One region of the Paenibacillus sp. JJ1722 genome, then DNA from elsewhere that is predicted to be linked to it. Evidence: riboswitches for the same ligand, from Rfam matches in the RefSeq annotation. Region 1 holds a riboswitch; the other holds the start of a gene.
The links. A riboswitch is a leader RNA that binds a small molecule or an ion and turns the genes downstream of it on or off. The one in region 1 is predicted to bind thiamine pyrophosphate.

Region 1 (6,067 bases):
ATATGGGGGATTTTTACCTCATTGATGTGAAGGTTGAAGAAATGGCGAATGGACTAGGTCTGTCGGCCATAGGACTGGATCGGGATGTATCTGCACTTAGCGGTGGGCAACGGACAAAGGTGCTTCTTGCTAAGTTGCTGTTGGAAAAGCCAAATGTCCTGCTGCTGGATGAGCCTACCAACTATTTGGATGTAGAGCATATTGAATGGCTTACGCGCTATTTGAAGGATTATCCCTATGCTTTTATCCTTATTTCACATGATACTGAGTTTATGAACCAGGTCGTTAATGTTATTTACCATCTTGAATTTGCCAAGATGACCCGTTATTCAGCTAACTATGAAAAGTTTCTTGAAATGGCGGATCTGAACAAAGCTCAGCATATTGATGCTTATGAGAAGCAACAGGACTTTATTAAGAAACAGGAAGATTTTATTCAGCGTAATAAAGCGCGTGCCTCTACATCTGGCCGAGCAAAGAGCCGTGAAAAGCAACTTGATCGGATCGAACGTATAGATAAGCCTGAAGAAGCTGCGAAGCCAACCTTTCAATTCAAAGAAGCACGTGCAAGCGGAAAGACGGTATTTGAGGGTATTGATTTTGAGATTGGTTATACGCATGCCCTTTTGCCTAAAATGTCCATGACGATTGAACGTGGCGAAAAGATTGCTATTGTTGGCTACAACGGTGTCGGTAAATCGACATTGCTCAAAACCATATTGGGAAAAATTCCACCAATCAGTGGAAAAACCTATCAAGGTGATTTTTTGCAGCCCGCTTATTTTGAGCAGGAAGTAAAGGCGGAGAAAATTACACCGATTGACGATGTGTGGAATGAATTCCCACATTTGAACCAGCATGAAGTACGAGCGCATTTGGCGCGTTGCGGTTTAAAGAATGAGCATATCACGCGTCCGCTATCTGCGCTCAGTGGTGGAGAACAGGCTAAAGTCCGTCTTTGCAAACTGTTAATGCGTGAAAGCAACTGGGTACTGTTCGATGAGCCTACCAACCACTTGGATGTTAAAGCTAAGGATGAGCTGAAACGTGCCTTGAAGGAATACAAAGGGACCGTATTGCTTGTATCTCACGAACCGGACTTTTACGAGGATTGGGTAACCAAAACGTGGAATGTGGAAGAGTGGTCAAGTAAAGTTAACTAACATCAACTAAATCCAATTCTGCATATTTCACACGAAGTGGGGTTTGCAGAATTAGGAAAATATGCTAAGCTATCTTTAGCTTATACAATAAAATAGTCACACTAGGGGAGCCGCCCATGCGGCTGAGACGGAATAAATGGATTTCGGACCCTTTGCACCTGATCTGGGTTATGCCAGCGTAGGGAAGTGAGCGCCGTACAAACAAGGCAACACCATCTTATTTTTGTTTGTGCGTGGGACGATACACGTATACGGATATCATTGTCCGTTCGATTATTGGACGTTCGTTAAACCACTTCCTTGGGGAAGTGGTTTTTTTGCGTTTCGTTCACTTTAAGTTGTTCGAGCTTCCGTAGACGATTCACATACAATCCTCTTTCATTACTGCTGGTAGACGTGACTGGCTAAGCTTATATCTTTTAGTCCAATGTGAGGTGAAGACAAAATCGAATTACACGCAATTTCGATGGAAAAGGGCACTTTTGCACAAGCAGCCCAAGTGGCTGCTGTGATTTGTCCGTATGTTCATTATGTACACGCACGTTTAAAACAGAATGGTGCCTCTGCATTGCTATCTTTGACTCGCAGCATGGTGGAGCAGGGAGTTCCTTTGCAACAAATTGTAGTAAATGATCGTGTGGATGTAGCTTTACTTACTTTGGTTGGAGCCGTCCAGCTACCAGCTAATGGATTACCTGTAGCGGATGTGAAAAGCCTACTTCCAAAGGGTACACGCTGTGGAGTATCTGTGCATTCCTTGAAGGAGGCGCAGACTGCCGAGCGGGTAGGAGCGGACTATGTACTTTATGGTCACATATATGAGACCCATTGTAAGCCCGGTATTGTACCACGGGGTTTAGCTCAGCTTGAACATATTTGCAGGCTGTCGAACATTCCGGTGATCGCGCTGGGCGGCATACAACCGCACCATATCCCGGAGCTTTATAGGGCCGGAGCAAGCGGAATTGCGGTGATGTCTGGTATATGGGAGGCTGAGTCGCCCGTTGCAGCTGCGCTGGAATATCGGCGAATGGCAGATCTTGTAGTTCACGACCTGTAGCGAGAAAACGAGAGTAGAGGCAAGCTGAAAGCAGAATGGTTTATGGAGAGGAGACACGGAACAAATGCCAAAGATACACATAGAGGCAAGAGCGATAGGACACGCTGAATGCTTGGTCATAGGTGGAGGTGTCATCGGCAGTTCCATTGCTTATCATGTGGCCAAGGAGGGAAGAAGTACGATCATGCTGGAACGATTGATCCCGGGTGAGGGAGCCTCAGGAGCAGCGGTTGGAATGCTGGCAGCGGAAAGTGAAGAGTTCACCGACTCTGAGCTGGCACGATTTGCTCGCATAAGTCGAGACGCATTCCCTGAGCTTGTTTGTGATCTGGAGCGTTTGTCAGGTATTTCGGTGGAATTCCGTACAGAAGGATTTGTGACTCCTTTCCGTACGGAAACTGAAGGCCAAAAACGCTGGAAAGCTGCTAAAACGCGAGAGGATGATTGTCCTATCTGGTGGGATGCGAGGGAATTGGCCCGACGAATTCCAGGTTTGGATGAACAAGCGATCGGGGCAATATATCGTTCAAAGGAGACACAAGTGGCTCCTGTCCAGCTTTGCCATGCTTATGCAGGTGCTGCTGCGGTGCTGGGGGCAACGGTATGGTCTGGTACACAGGCAGAGCAACTGGTCATACAGAATGGTCGAGTTTGCGGTGTTCGAACAGATAGTGGCTTTTTTTCCTGCGATCAGGTCATTATTGCCGGAGGCTTGGATAGCATGAAATTGCTAGCGCAGGTTGGATTTGAATATCCACTTTATCCGGTCAAGGGTGAAGCGGTAGCGGTCTCCTTGAAGGATCACCCGTTAGAATATACCATTTATGCTGATGATATTTACCTCGTGCCTAAACAGAATAACGAGCTTTGGATTGGGGCAACGAGCCTTCCGCATCAATATGACGAAGAGGTGACCGTAGGAGGCTTGGAGGGGTTGCTGGCACGTGCCTCTGCTTGGCTGCCGCGCGTCCGTGAAGCTTCTTTTATACGCACTTGGGCGGGCTTACGTCCGCAGGCCGCATCAGGTCATCCTTTTATAGGCACTGTCCCTGGGGTCGAGGGCGTATATGCTGCCGTCGGGCATTATCGCAACGGTGTCCTGCTGAGTGATGCTACCGGGCGTGCGCTGGCAGCTATGCTTAATGGGGCTGGTGCAGCTGAACTTGGGATAAGTAGATTTTCTTCTGAGCTCCTCAAGGAGGAAAGCTTATGAAGCTGACGATTAACGGCCAGAGCCTGACCTTTTCTAATCGAATCACTCATGTGGATCAATTGCTACATGAGCTTGATGTAAAGGTGAAAACCGTAGTGGTAGAGCTGAATCGGCGTATATTGACCCGTGAAGATCATGATGAAGCGGTACTGAAGGATGGAGATTGCCTAGAGATTGTACATTTTGTGGGAGGCGGTTGATCATGTTAACCATTGGAAAAGCATCTTTTACCTCAAGGTTGTTGTTGGGAACAGGAAAATTCTCTGATCTAGATATCCAATCCCAAGCCGTAGAGGCTGCTGAGACGGAAATATTGACGTTTGCTGTACGGAGATTGAACTTGGAGGAACGGGATAAGCAGCATTTTCTCGATATGCTGGATTTGAGCCGGTATACACTTCTTCCCAACACAGCAGGGGCTACAACAGCAGAGGAGGCCATTCGTATTGCCCAATTGGCAAAAGCCTCCGGCTTGTGCGATATGATTAAGGTGGAAGTCATTGGGGATAGCAAGACACTGCTGCCTGACCCTTTTGAAACGTTGAAGGCTAGTGAAAAGCTGTTAGAAGAAGGCTTTATCGTGCTGCCCTACATATCGGACGATGTGATTCTAGCCAAGAGGCTACAAGAGCTTGGAGTACACGCCGTTATGCCTGGAGCTTCACCGATTGGTACAGGACATGGTTTGCTCAATCCGTTTTCATTAGAGCTAATTATTGAACAGGCGGAGGTCCCGGTTATTGTCGATGCGGGTATTCGCTCACCCAGTGACGCGGCAATGGCTATGCAGTTGGGGGCAGATGCTGTTTTGTTGAACACAGCCGTATCAGGAGCGAAGAACCCAGTAAAAATGGCTGAGGCCATGAAACTGGCTGTTCGTGCTGGAAGATATGGTTTTGAGGCGGGGATGATTCCTGTAAAACGTTACGCTTCAGCGAGCAGTCCGACAGAAGGCATGATTCAGGCATGAAGGTATCTGACAAATCCGGTGCAGGAGGAACACATCCAAGTGACCGTTATTCCAGACAAGAAAGATTCACACCCTTTGGACCGACAGGACAACGTCGGCTTGCTTCCTCTCACGTATTAATCATAGGTGTTGGAGCGCTAGGCACAGGTATTGCGGAAACACTTGTTCGCGGGGGCGTAGGTACAGTGAGCCTCGTAGACCGGGACTATGTGGAATGGAGCAATTTGCAGCGCCAACAGCTTTTTCAGGAAAGTGATGCTGCGCAAAGATGTCCCAAAGCAGTAGCTGCTCAGCGAAGATTAAAGGATATTAATTCGGAAACGGTTATACATGCACATGTACTGGATGTTAGGGTGGAAGAGCTGGAAGAGTTGATCCAGGGGGTAGATCTCGTAATGGATGCAACCGATAATTTCGATACCCGACTTCTTATGAATGACATGGCACTAAAGCATCGGATTCCTTGGATTTATGGGGGATGTGTGGGCAGCTATGGTGTAACCTACACCATTTTACCGGGTCAAACGCCTTGTCTTCACTGTCTGCTGGGAACTGTGCCGTTTGGTGGTGAAACCTGTGATAGCGCCGGGATTATTCCGCAGGCCGTACAGATGGTCACGGCTAACCAAACTACGGAAGCTTTCAAACTTCTGGGTGGATATCCAGAAGATTTGAGAGGAAAGCTGCTTTCGTTTGATTTGTGGAAAAATGAGTATGTAACGATAGCAGTAGATAGCGTTAAAAAGGAGAATTGTCCTTCTTGCGGCAACCAACCGACGTATCCCTACTTGTCGGCCTCTCATCGGCAGAAAACAGATGTTTTGTGCGGCAGGGATACCGTTCAAATTAGACCAGCAAACCCGACACATCTGAATCTTGCGGAAATAGCAGATAGATTTGCTTCTTTGGGAGAAGGAAAAGTAGAGCAGAATCCGTTTTTGGTTTCCTTTAGTACAAGCGAGCATCGCTTAGTTGTTTTTGCAGATGGCAGAGCGTTGATCCATGGGACAAAGGACGTGGCAAAAGCAAGAAGTCTGTATCATCGCTATTTGGGTTAAACCATAAAAGCAGAAAGCCATTCTTTGGAGAATGATTTTCTGCTTTTTTGTTACAATAATATTAATATGCTTTAATGGCTTATAACAAACTTGTTCGTATCCAATGTAATGCTATGTCCAAACCAGGTGGGTGAAAAGATGAGCCCGTTAATTTTACTTGTGGATGTAAATGAAGCGTCTCCCGTAATTGTTCTTCCATTGGAGCAGGCAGGTTATCAGGTGGTACATGTTAGCAATACATCGGATGCAAGCTCTTATGCAGCCCACAATCCGGTGAATTTGCTACTCCTGAACATAGGAGATGAACAGGCGGATACACAAGGCTTGATTCGCATTTTGCAGCAAAACCATCCTCATGTCCCGCTATTTGCAATGACTTCATCAGATGAGGAGGACCATATTGTTTCCTGCTTTGAACAAGGGGCACATGATGTGATCGTTCTGCCCTTTTATCCAAGAGTTTTTCAGGCAAGAGTGGCTAATTTATTGCGGATTTTTGGTATTGAACGTGATGTGAAAAGGGCGATCGAAGCGGGTGATTTACATATAGACAATGCAAGCAGAATGGTGAGCAGAGGGGGACAAAAACTGGAATTAACTCCG
Region 2 (6,067 bases), 2.4 Mb from region 1:
TTGGGACCACACATCGAGCAGAAATGTGCTTCCTTGGCGCCCTCTGCCGGTAGCGTTTCATCATGGTAGGACAAGGCCCGCTCGGGATCAAGCGACAGATTGAACTGGTCCCGCCACCGGAACTCAAAGCGTGCCTTGGACAAAGCATCATCCCGCTGCTGTGCCCGTGGATGACCCTTCGCCAGATCGGCAGCATGTGCCGCAATTTTGTAGGTAATGACACCCTCGCGGACATCATCCTTATTCGGCAGACCCAAATGCTCCTTAGGCGTAACATAACACAGCATGGACGTCCCAAACCAACCGATCATCGCCGCCCCGATGGCTGAGGTAATATGATCATATCCGGGGGCAATATCCGTCGTGAGCGGCCCCAAGGTATAGAAAGGAGCTTCCTTACAAATCTCCATTTGTAAATCCACATTCTCTTTGATTTTATGCATAGGGACATGTCCTGGCCCTTCAATCATGACCTGAACATCATGCTTCCAGGCGATCTGCGTTAGCTCGCCCAACGTTTCCAGCTCTGCAAACTGTGCTTCATCATTCGCATCATAGATGCTACCCGGACGTAGACCATCCCCGAGAGAAAAGGCCACATCATAGGCTTTCATAATTTCGCAGATTTCTTCAAAATGCGTATACAAAAAATTCTCCTGATGGTGCGCAAGGCACCAGGCTGCCATGATCGACCCACCACGGGATACGATTCCCGTCATTCTATTCGCCGTCATCGGTATATACCGCAGCAATACACCCGCATGAATTGTAAAATAGTCCACTCCCTGCTCCGCCTGCTCAATCAGCGTATCGCGATACAGCTCCCACGTCAGCGCTTCTGCTTCGCCGTTCACCTTTTCAAGTGCCTGATACAGCGGTACAGTCCCAATCGGTACAGGAGAATTCCGAATGATCCATTCACGTGTTGTATGGATATTACGGCCTGTGGACAGGTCCATAACTGTATCCGAGCCCCAACGCACAGCCCAGGTCATTTTTTCCACTTCCTCCTCGATGGAGGAGGTAACCGCAGAATTACCAATGTTCGCATTGATCTTCACGTGAAAATGACGCCCAATGACCATTGGCTCACTTTCCGGGTGATTGATATTCGAAGGCAAAATGGCTCGTCCAGCAGCCAACTCCTGCCGTACAAACTCAGGCTCCACCCCTTCGCGGATCGCCGCAAATTCCATTTCAGGCGTAATGATCCCTTGCCGCGCATAATGCATTTGCGTCACTGTACGACCTTGCGAAGCACGAAGCAGACGGTTGGTCACGCCGGGGAATTCAACTGTCTCCCGTTTGGAGCCAGGTTTCAGTCCATTATCCTCCGGTTTGACGGCGCGTCCCTCGTAAGCCTCCACATCGCCCCGTTCCAGGGCCCAAGCTCGCCGTAATGGAGGCAGGCCCTGACGGATATCGACCTGATAGGCTTCGTCGGTCATGGGACCGCTCGTATCGTACACACGCAATGGCTCATGATGCTCCGTGCCCTGCGGCGTATGTGTAGGATGAAGAGCAATTTCCCGCTCTGGCACGGCAATGTCCGGCCGTGAGCCTTGAATATATACCTTACGGCTCCCTGGAAAGGGCGTTACCCCTCTGGCTTGCTCCCCGTTTGTCTTCTCTACCTCAACTTCTTTTGTTCCTACCAATCTTACTTCTGTTGATTTCAATTCTGTTCCTTTTGTTCCTTCTACTTCTGTCGGCTTCATTGTCCATTCCTCCCGTTTCGATGAAATGACACACCGATCCGGAACCATTCCCAGGGTGGCGCTGATCTATGCAAAAAAGCCGGTTCCCTAGGGAACCGGCTAATCTAACGAGGCAGCTATCCAGACAGTACGCATGTGGAATAATCCTATTCCAATGCGCCACTGTAGACAGCAGCCGCGTATACATTTCAATGGCCGATTACTTCCCTACGCTGGTATGATCCAGATCAGGTGCAAAGGGTCCGGAATCTTGCACGATTCCATCTCAGCCCGGCATTACAGGCTCCCCCAGTAACTGTGATACTTCTATTCATATGAGGCGGCTATAACAGATATCCCGCCATCCTTACCAGACTACTTTAAATTTATGGCTTTGGCAACCCTTCTAGGTTCCCTTTACCAAGGAGACGCTCCCCATCAAATCACTTTGCTTGCTTTAACTGTGTTCATTCTTGTTACGGAAGCATAAATCCCATTTCCTTCGCCGCTTCAATCAAAATCGGAGCAAAGTCATGCAGCGTCTCGGGTGCAAGCCGACTGACCGGACCGGATACAGATAAAGCCGCAGTGACCTGTCCCTTCCGGTTTACAATTGGGGCAGCCACAGCAGCAGCCCCTGGCTCCCGTTCTTCATAGCTGGTCGCATAGCCCTTCTCGCGAATGTCCTGCAGCTGGGCTTTATAGACCTCCGGGTCTACTGAGGACGGCCATTCATCCCCGCTTAGCAGGGCTTCCAGCTCCTGCGGCGGCATAAAGGCTGCCAGGACTTTGCTGGAGGCCCCTACAGCCAGCGGCATACGCGCACCTACAGGCGCAACCCTGCGGATCGCCTGATTGCTCTGCACGGCTTGTATGCGAATACGCATGCTGCCGTCCCGTAAGTACAAGCTGACCGTCTCGCCCAGACGATCACGTAGTCCTTCCATTGCAGGCTGTAACAACACCGCCGGCTCGTCGCTTTGGGACAAGTGCGTGGATAGCTCCCAAATGCGGAAGCCAAGTCGATATTTTTCCGTTTCGGCATTCCGAACGACAAAGCCCCGATCCTCCAACGTAGTCAGCAGCCGATGAACCGTGCTTTTATGTAGACCAATTTTGGAGGCAATCTCCGTCAGGCCAAGATCCGAATCTGCGGTAAAACACAGCAGTATATCAAGTGCACGCTCTACAGCGCGAACGGTTAATTTACGGTCTTCCATCGTGAACCGCTCCTCTTGTATCCATATTCGTTTCACACTATGAAACATGGTTACATAAATTATATAGAATAGTCGCGGCTACTGTAAACCGATGTTTTTGTGACAACCATATTACAGAACGAGAACAAACATCGACAATTCTTTGCATCATTTTTACTTTTCCGGTTCAGGCGTTGACTTTGGATAATCCCCATCATACGATAATAGGTATCTATACGGATCTACACTACTATTTTCAAGTGGAATTATACCTAAATTCTATGAAACGAAGATTAATTTTATATAAGGAGGCTCTTACATGATTTCGACATCCCAGCGCAACGCTCAGCTACAGACCGCTGTTCAGGAGCCGTCCACCCCACTCTTTAATCCCCGTCTGCTGCGGTTCAAGCACGTTGTGATTGCTCTGCTGCTGTCGGTCGTCTTTTTTCTGTTGTTTTGTTTTATTGCCTTGCATGCTTACATCGCATGGGTACTTACGAATCCCACCGTTGCACCACTGTACTCTAATCCGATGCAGGCCAAAAGCATGCCTTATGAGGAAGTCAGCTTCCCTGCCAAGGATGGTAGCCGCATGGTACAAGGCTGGTATATCCCGGCGGATCAATCGCGGAAAACGATTATTTTCAGTCATGGCTATGGGGCTAACCGCGAAGAAAGCTGGATTCCCATGTATGATCTGGCGCATTATGCCCACAGTTTGAACTTTAATGTGGTCATGTTCGATTATGGATTCGCGTCACAAAACAGCAAAGCAGTCGCAACCGGAGGCAAAGCAGAATCCCAACAGCTCCTCGGAGCAATTCAGCTTGCGAAGCAACGCGGCTCGTCGGAGATTATCGTATGGGGCTTCTCCATGGGGGCAGGAACCGCTCTTCAGGCGGGCTTGCAAACCAAGGATGTGGACGCAATGATTTTGGACAGCACCTTCCTGCTGGAGCCAGATACGCTGTACCATAACATTCACAATCAAATTAATCTGCCAAGACATCCGTCTTTGGAAATTCTGGAGTTGCTGTTTCCAGTCTTGAACGGAACCAGCTTGCATCAAATTCCATATCAGGAAGTTAAAAAGGAAAACTATCCGTTCCCGATCATGTTTGTGCATGGTACACAGGATGAAAAAGCTCCTTATCCTATTGCGGAAAAGCTCGCTGCCAATCAAACCAACCCGCTTTCCAGTGTATGGATTGTTAAAAACGGGATACATGAGCTTATTTTCAGAGAGCACCCTCGTGAATATTTGCGACGGGTATCGACGTTTCTAAGCAGTGTACAGGAGCTGGAGGACAAGAAAACCATCGCTGATGCCCACAAACAAACGACTACGAAGTAAATTTTTCGAAGAACTGTATTCTATTCTTCGCCTGGAAGAAGCCTGCCTATGGACACTTAACCCGTGCCGTAGCTGGGCTTCTTTTTCGTTTTCCATGGGTATTCATTGTTTTACGTAACAGATGTGACCGGATTAAGGGAGTTCATAGACATATTCCTGATGAGACAGCGAATATACTGGGTACGTATGCATCCAGGGCAGATCTGCCAGATCCGCCGGATAGCCATAGTAGGATACGGGAGGTAAAAAAACGATGCTGAGTACTTATGGGTCTTTCCTGCCCTTACGTGTGCTGGAGGAAATTCGGCATTGGAAGCAGCAGGAAAGTTGGCATGTGGAAGTGATTAAATCCGCTACCGAGGGATTGGAGCCAACTTATGTACGGTTGCTGGATGATTGGCGGACTGTATTCGAACAGACGGAACGCACCGCCATAGAGTTGCTGGAAGAGCAACGGAGCGCACTCGATCCGGCAGATCAGGCGTGGCATCAGGAATGGAAACAGATGTCGGCTGCTCCACAAGCACATACACACGAATTCACTGAACATTCAAAACAGTCAAGGGGATTAGACGCATCATCATCTGTAAAGATGCCATTGTCAGAGTCAGCCTTAAACTCTCAGCCTGACTCACAAGAATTAAATCGTCGACTGGACGATTTGCTGCAAACCGCAAACCGTCAGTCACAGGAGTATGTACGACAGCTCGGTCTGCTGAGCGAGCACAGTCATGCATTGCGTCAGCAGCCAAAATCTGCCGGAGTTGTATTACACGCGGCACATGAAAGCCAATATTTCCTAATCTCGACAACCCCCTTTCAAGAACCTGGCTCCATCGCAAGGGCTGCTAGGTTGTATCATGTAGCGGCAGAGGGTGAGATTTACCCAGAGGAAGCGTTTCGAGAACGGCAGGCAGGCATAAGGGGAGAAGGCGCATGGACGACTAAAAGCGCCAAGTCCAGCCAGGCACAACCTTCGGCAACGGAAAAAACCTCAATCGGCCGCTCGGTTCCTATTGGGGGACATCGGCTACCGCCGCTCCCTTACCCCTATAATGCGCTTGAACCGTATATTGATGAGAAAACGATGCGTATTCACCATGATAAGCATCATTTGAGCTATGTGAATGACCTGAATAAAGCGGAAAAGAAGCTGGAAGAAGCCCGAAAAACAGGTGATTTTGACCTCGTAAAACATTGGGAACGAGAACTGGCATTCAACGGCGCAGGCCATTATCTGCATACTCTTTTTTGGACGATCATGAGTCCTAAAGGTGGCGGAAACCCAAGCGGACCGCTGGCTGAACAGATTAAAAAGGATTTTGGCAGCTACGATGCATTCAAAAAGCAATTCAGTTCGGCAGCCGAAAAGGTCGAGGGTGGCGGCTGGGCTATCCTGGTATGGAGTCCACGCGCGGGACGGCTTGAAATTTTGCAGGCCGAAAAGCACCAGAATCTGACTCAATGGGAGTCCATTCCGCTGCTGGCGATAGATGTATGGGAACATGCATATTACTTAAAGCATCAAAATGAGCGTAACAAATACATTGAGGATTGGTGGCATGTCGTTAACTGGCCTGAAGTGGAAGCGCGCTACGATCAAGCCTCCAAACTGAGATGGCAACCCTTCTAAGCTTCTAAGCTAAAGAAAAACTACACCTGCAAATCGTATCGCTCTCTGAGCGCTGCCATTTGTTCGGTCAATCCTTCCGGTTGTACCACCCAGCCATCGGCAGGTAAAATGGCTGTCCGGCTCTCAACGACACGGCGCAGAGATGCCGTGTACGCCTCAACAGATGGCACTCCAGCCAGCT

Region 2: it holds a riboswitch for thiamine pyrophosphate, as region 1 does, so the genes downstream of both, thiC (phosphomethylpyrimidine synthase ThiC) here and ACM1ND_RS14515 (thiamine phosphate synthase) in region 1, are expected to answer to the same signal.

What each region holds. Positions count from the first base shown of each region.
Region 1 covers NZ_CP182500.1:3,307,664-3,313,730, reverse strand. The annotation lists gene ACM1ND_RS14520 (ABC-F family ATP-binding cassette domain-containing protein) at 1-1,163, shown strand, start outside; TPP riboswitch at 1,257-1,365, shown strand; gene ACM1ND_RS14515 (thiamine phosphate synthase) at 1,630-2,223, shown strand; gene thiO (glycine oxidase ThiO) at 2,288-3,436, shown strand; gene thiS (sulfur carrier protein ThiS) at 3,433-3,636, shown strand; gene ACM1ND_RS14500 (thiazole synthase) at 3,639-4,406, shown strand; gene ACM1ND_RS14495 (ThiF family adenylyltransferase) at 4,403-5,464, shown strand; gene ACM1ND_RS14490 (response regulator transcription factor) at 5,603-6,067, shown strand, end outside.
Region 2 covers NZ_CP182500.1:866,126-872,192, reverse strand. The annotation lists gene thiC (phosphomethylpyrimidine synthase ThiC) at 1-1,718, opposite strand, end outside; TPP riboswitch at 1,906-2,018, opposite strand; gene ACM1ND_RS03980 (IclR family transcriptional regulator) at 2,174-2,917, opposite strand; gene ACM1ND_RS03975 (alpha/beta hydrolase) at 3,216-4,253, shown strand; gene ACM1ND_RS03970 (Fe-Mn family superoxide dismutase) at 4,507-5,886, shown strand; gene ACM1ND_RS03965 (lipoate--protein ligase family protein) at 5,907-6,067, opposite strand, start outside.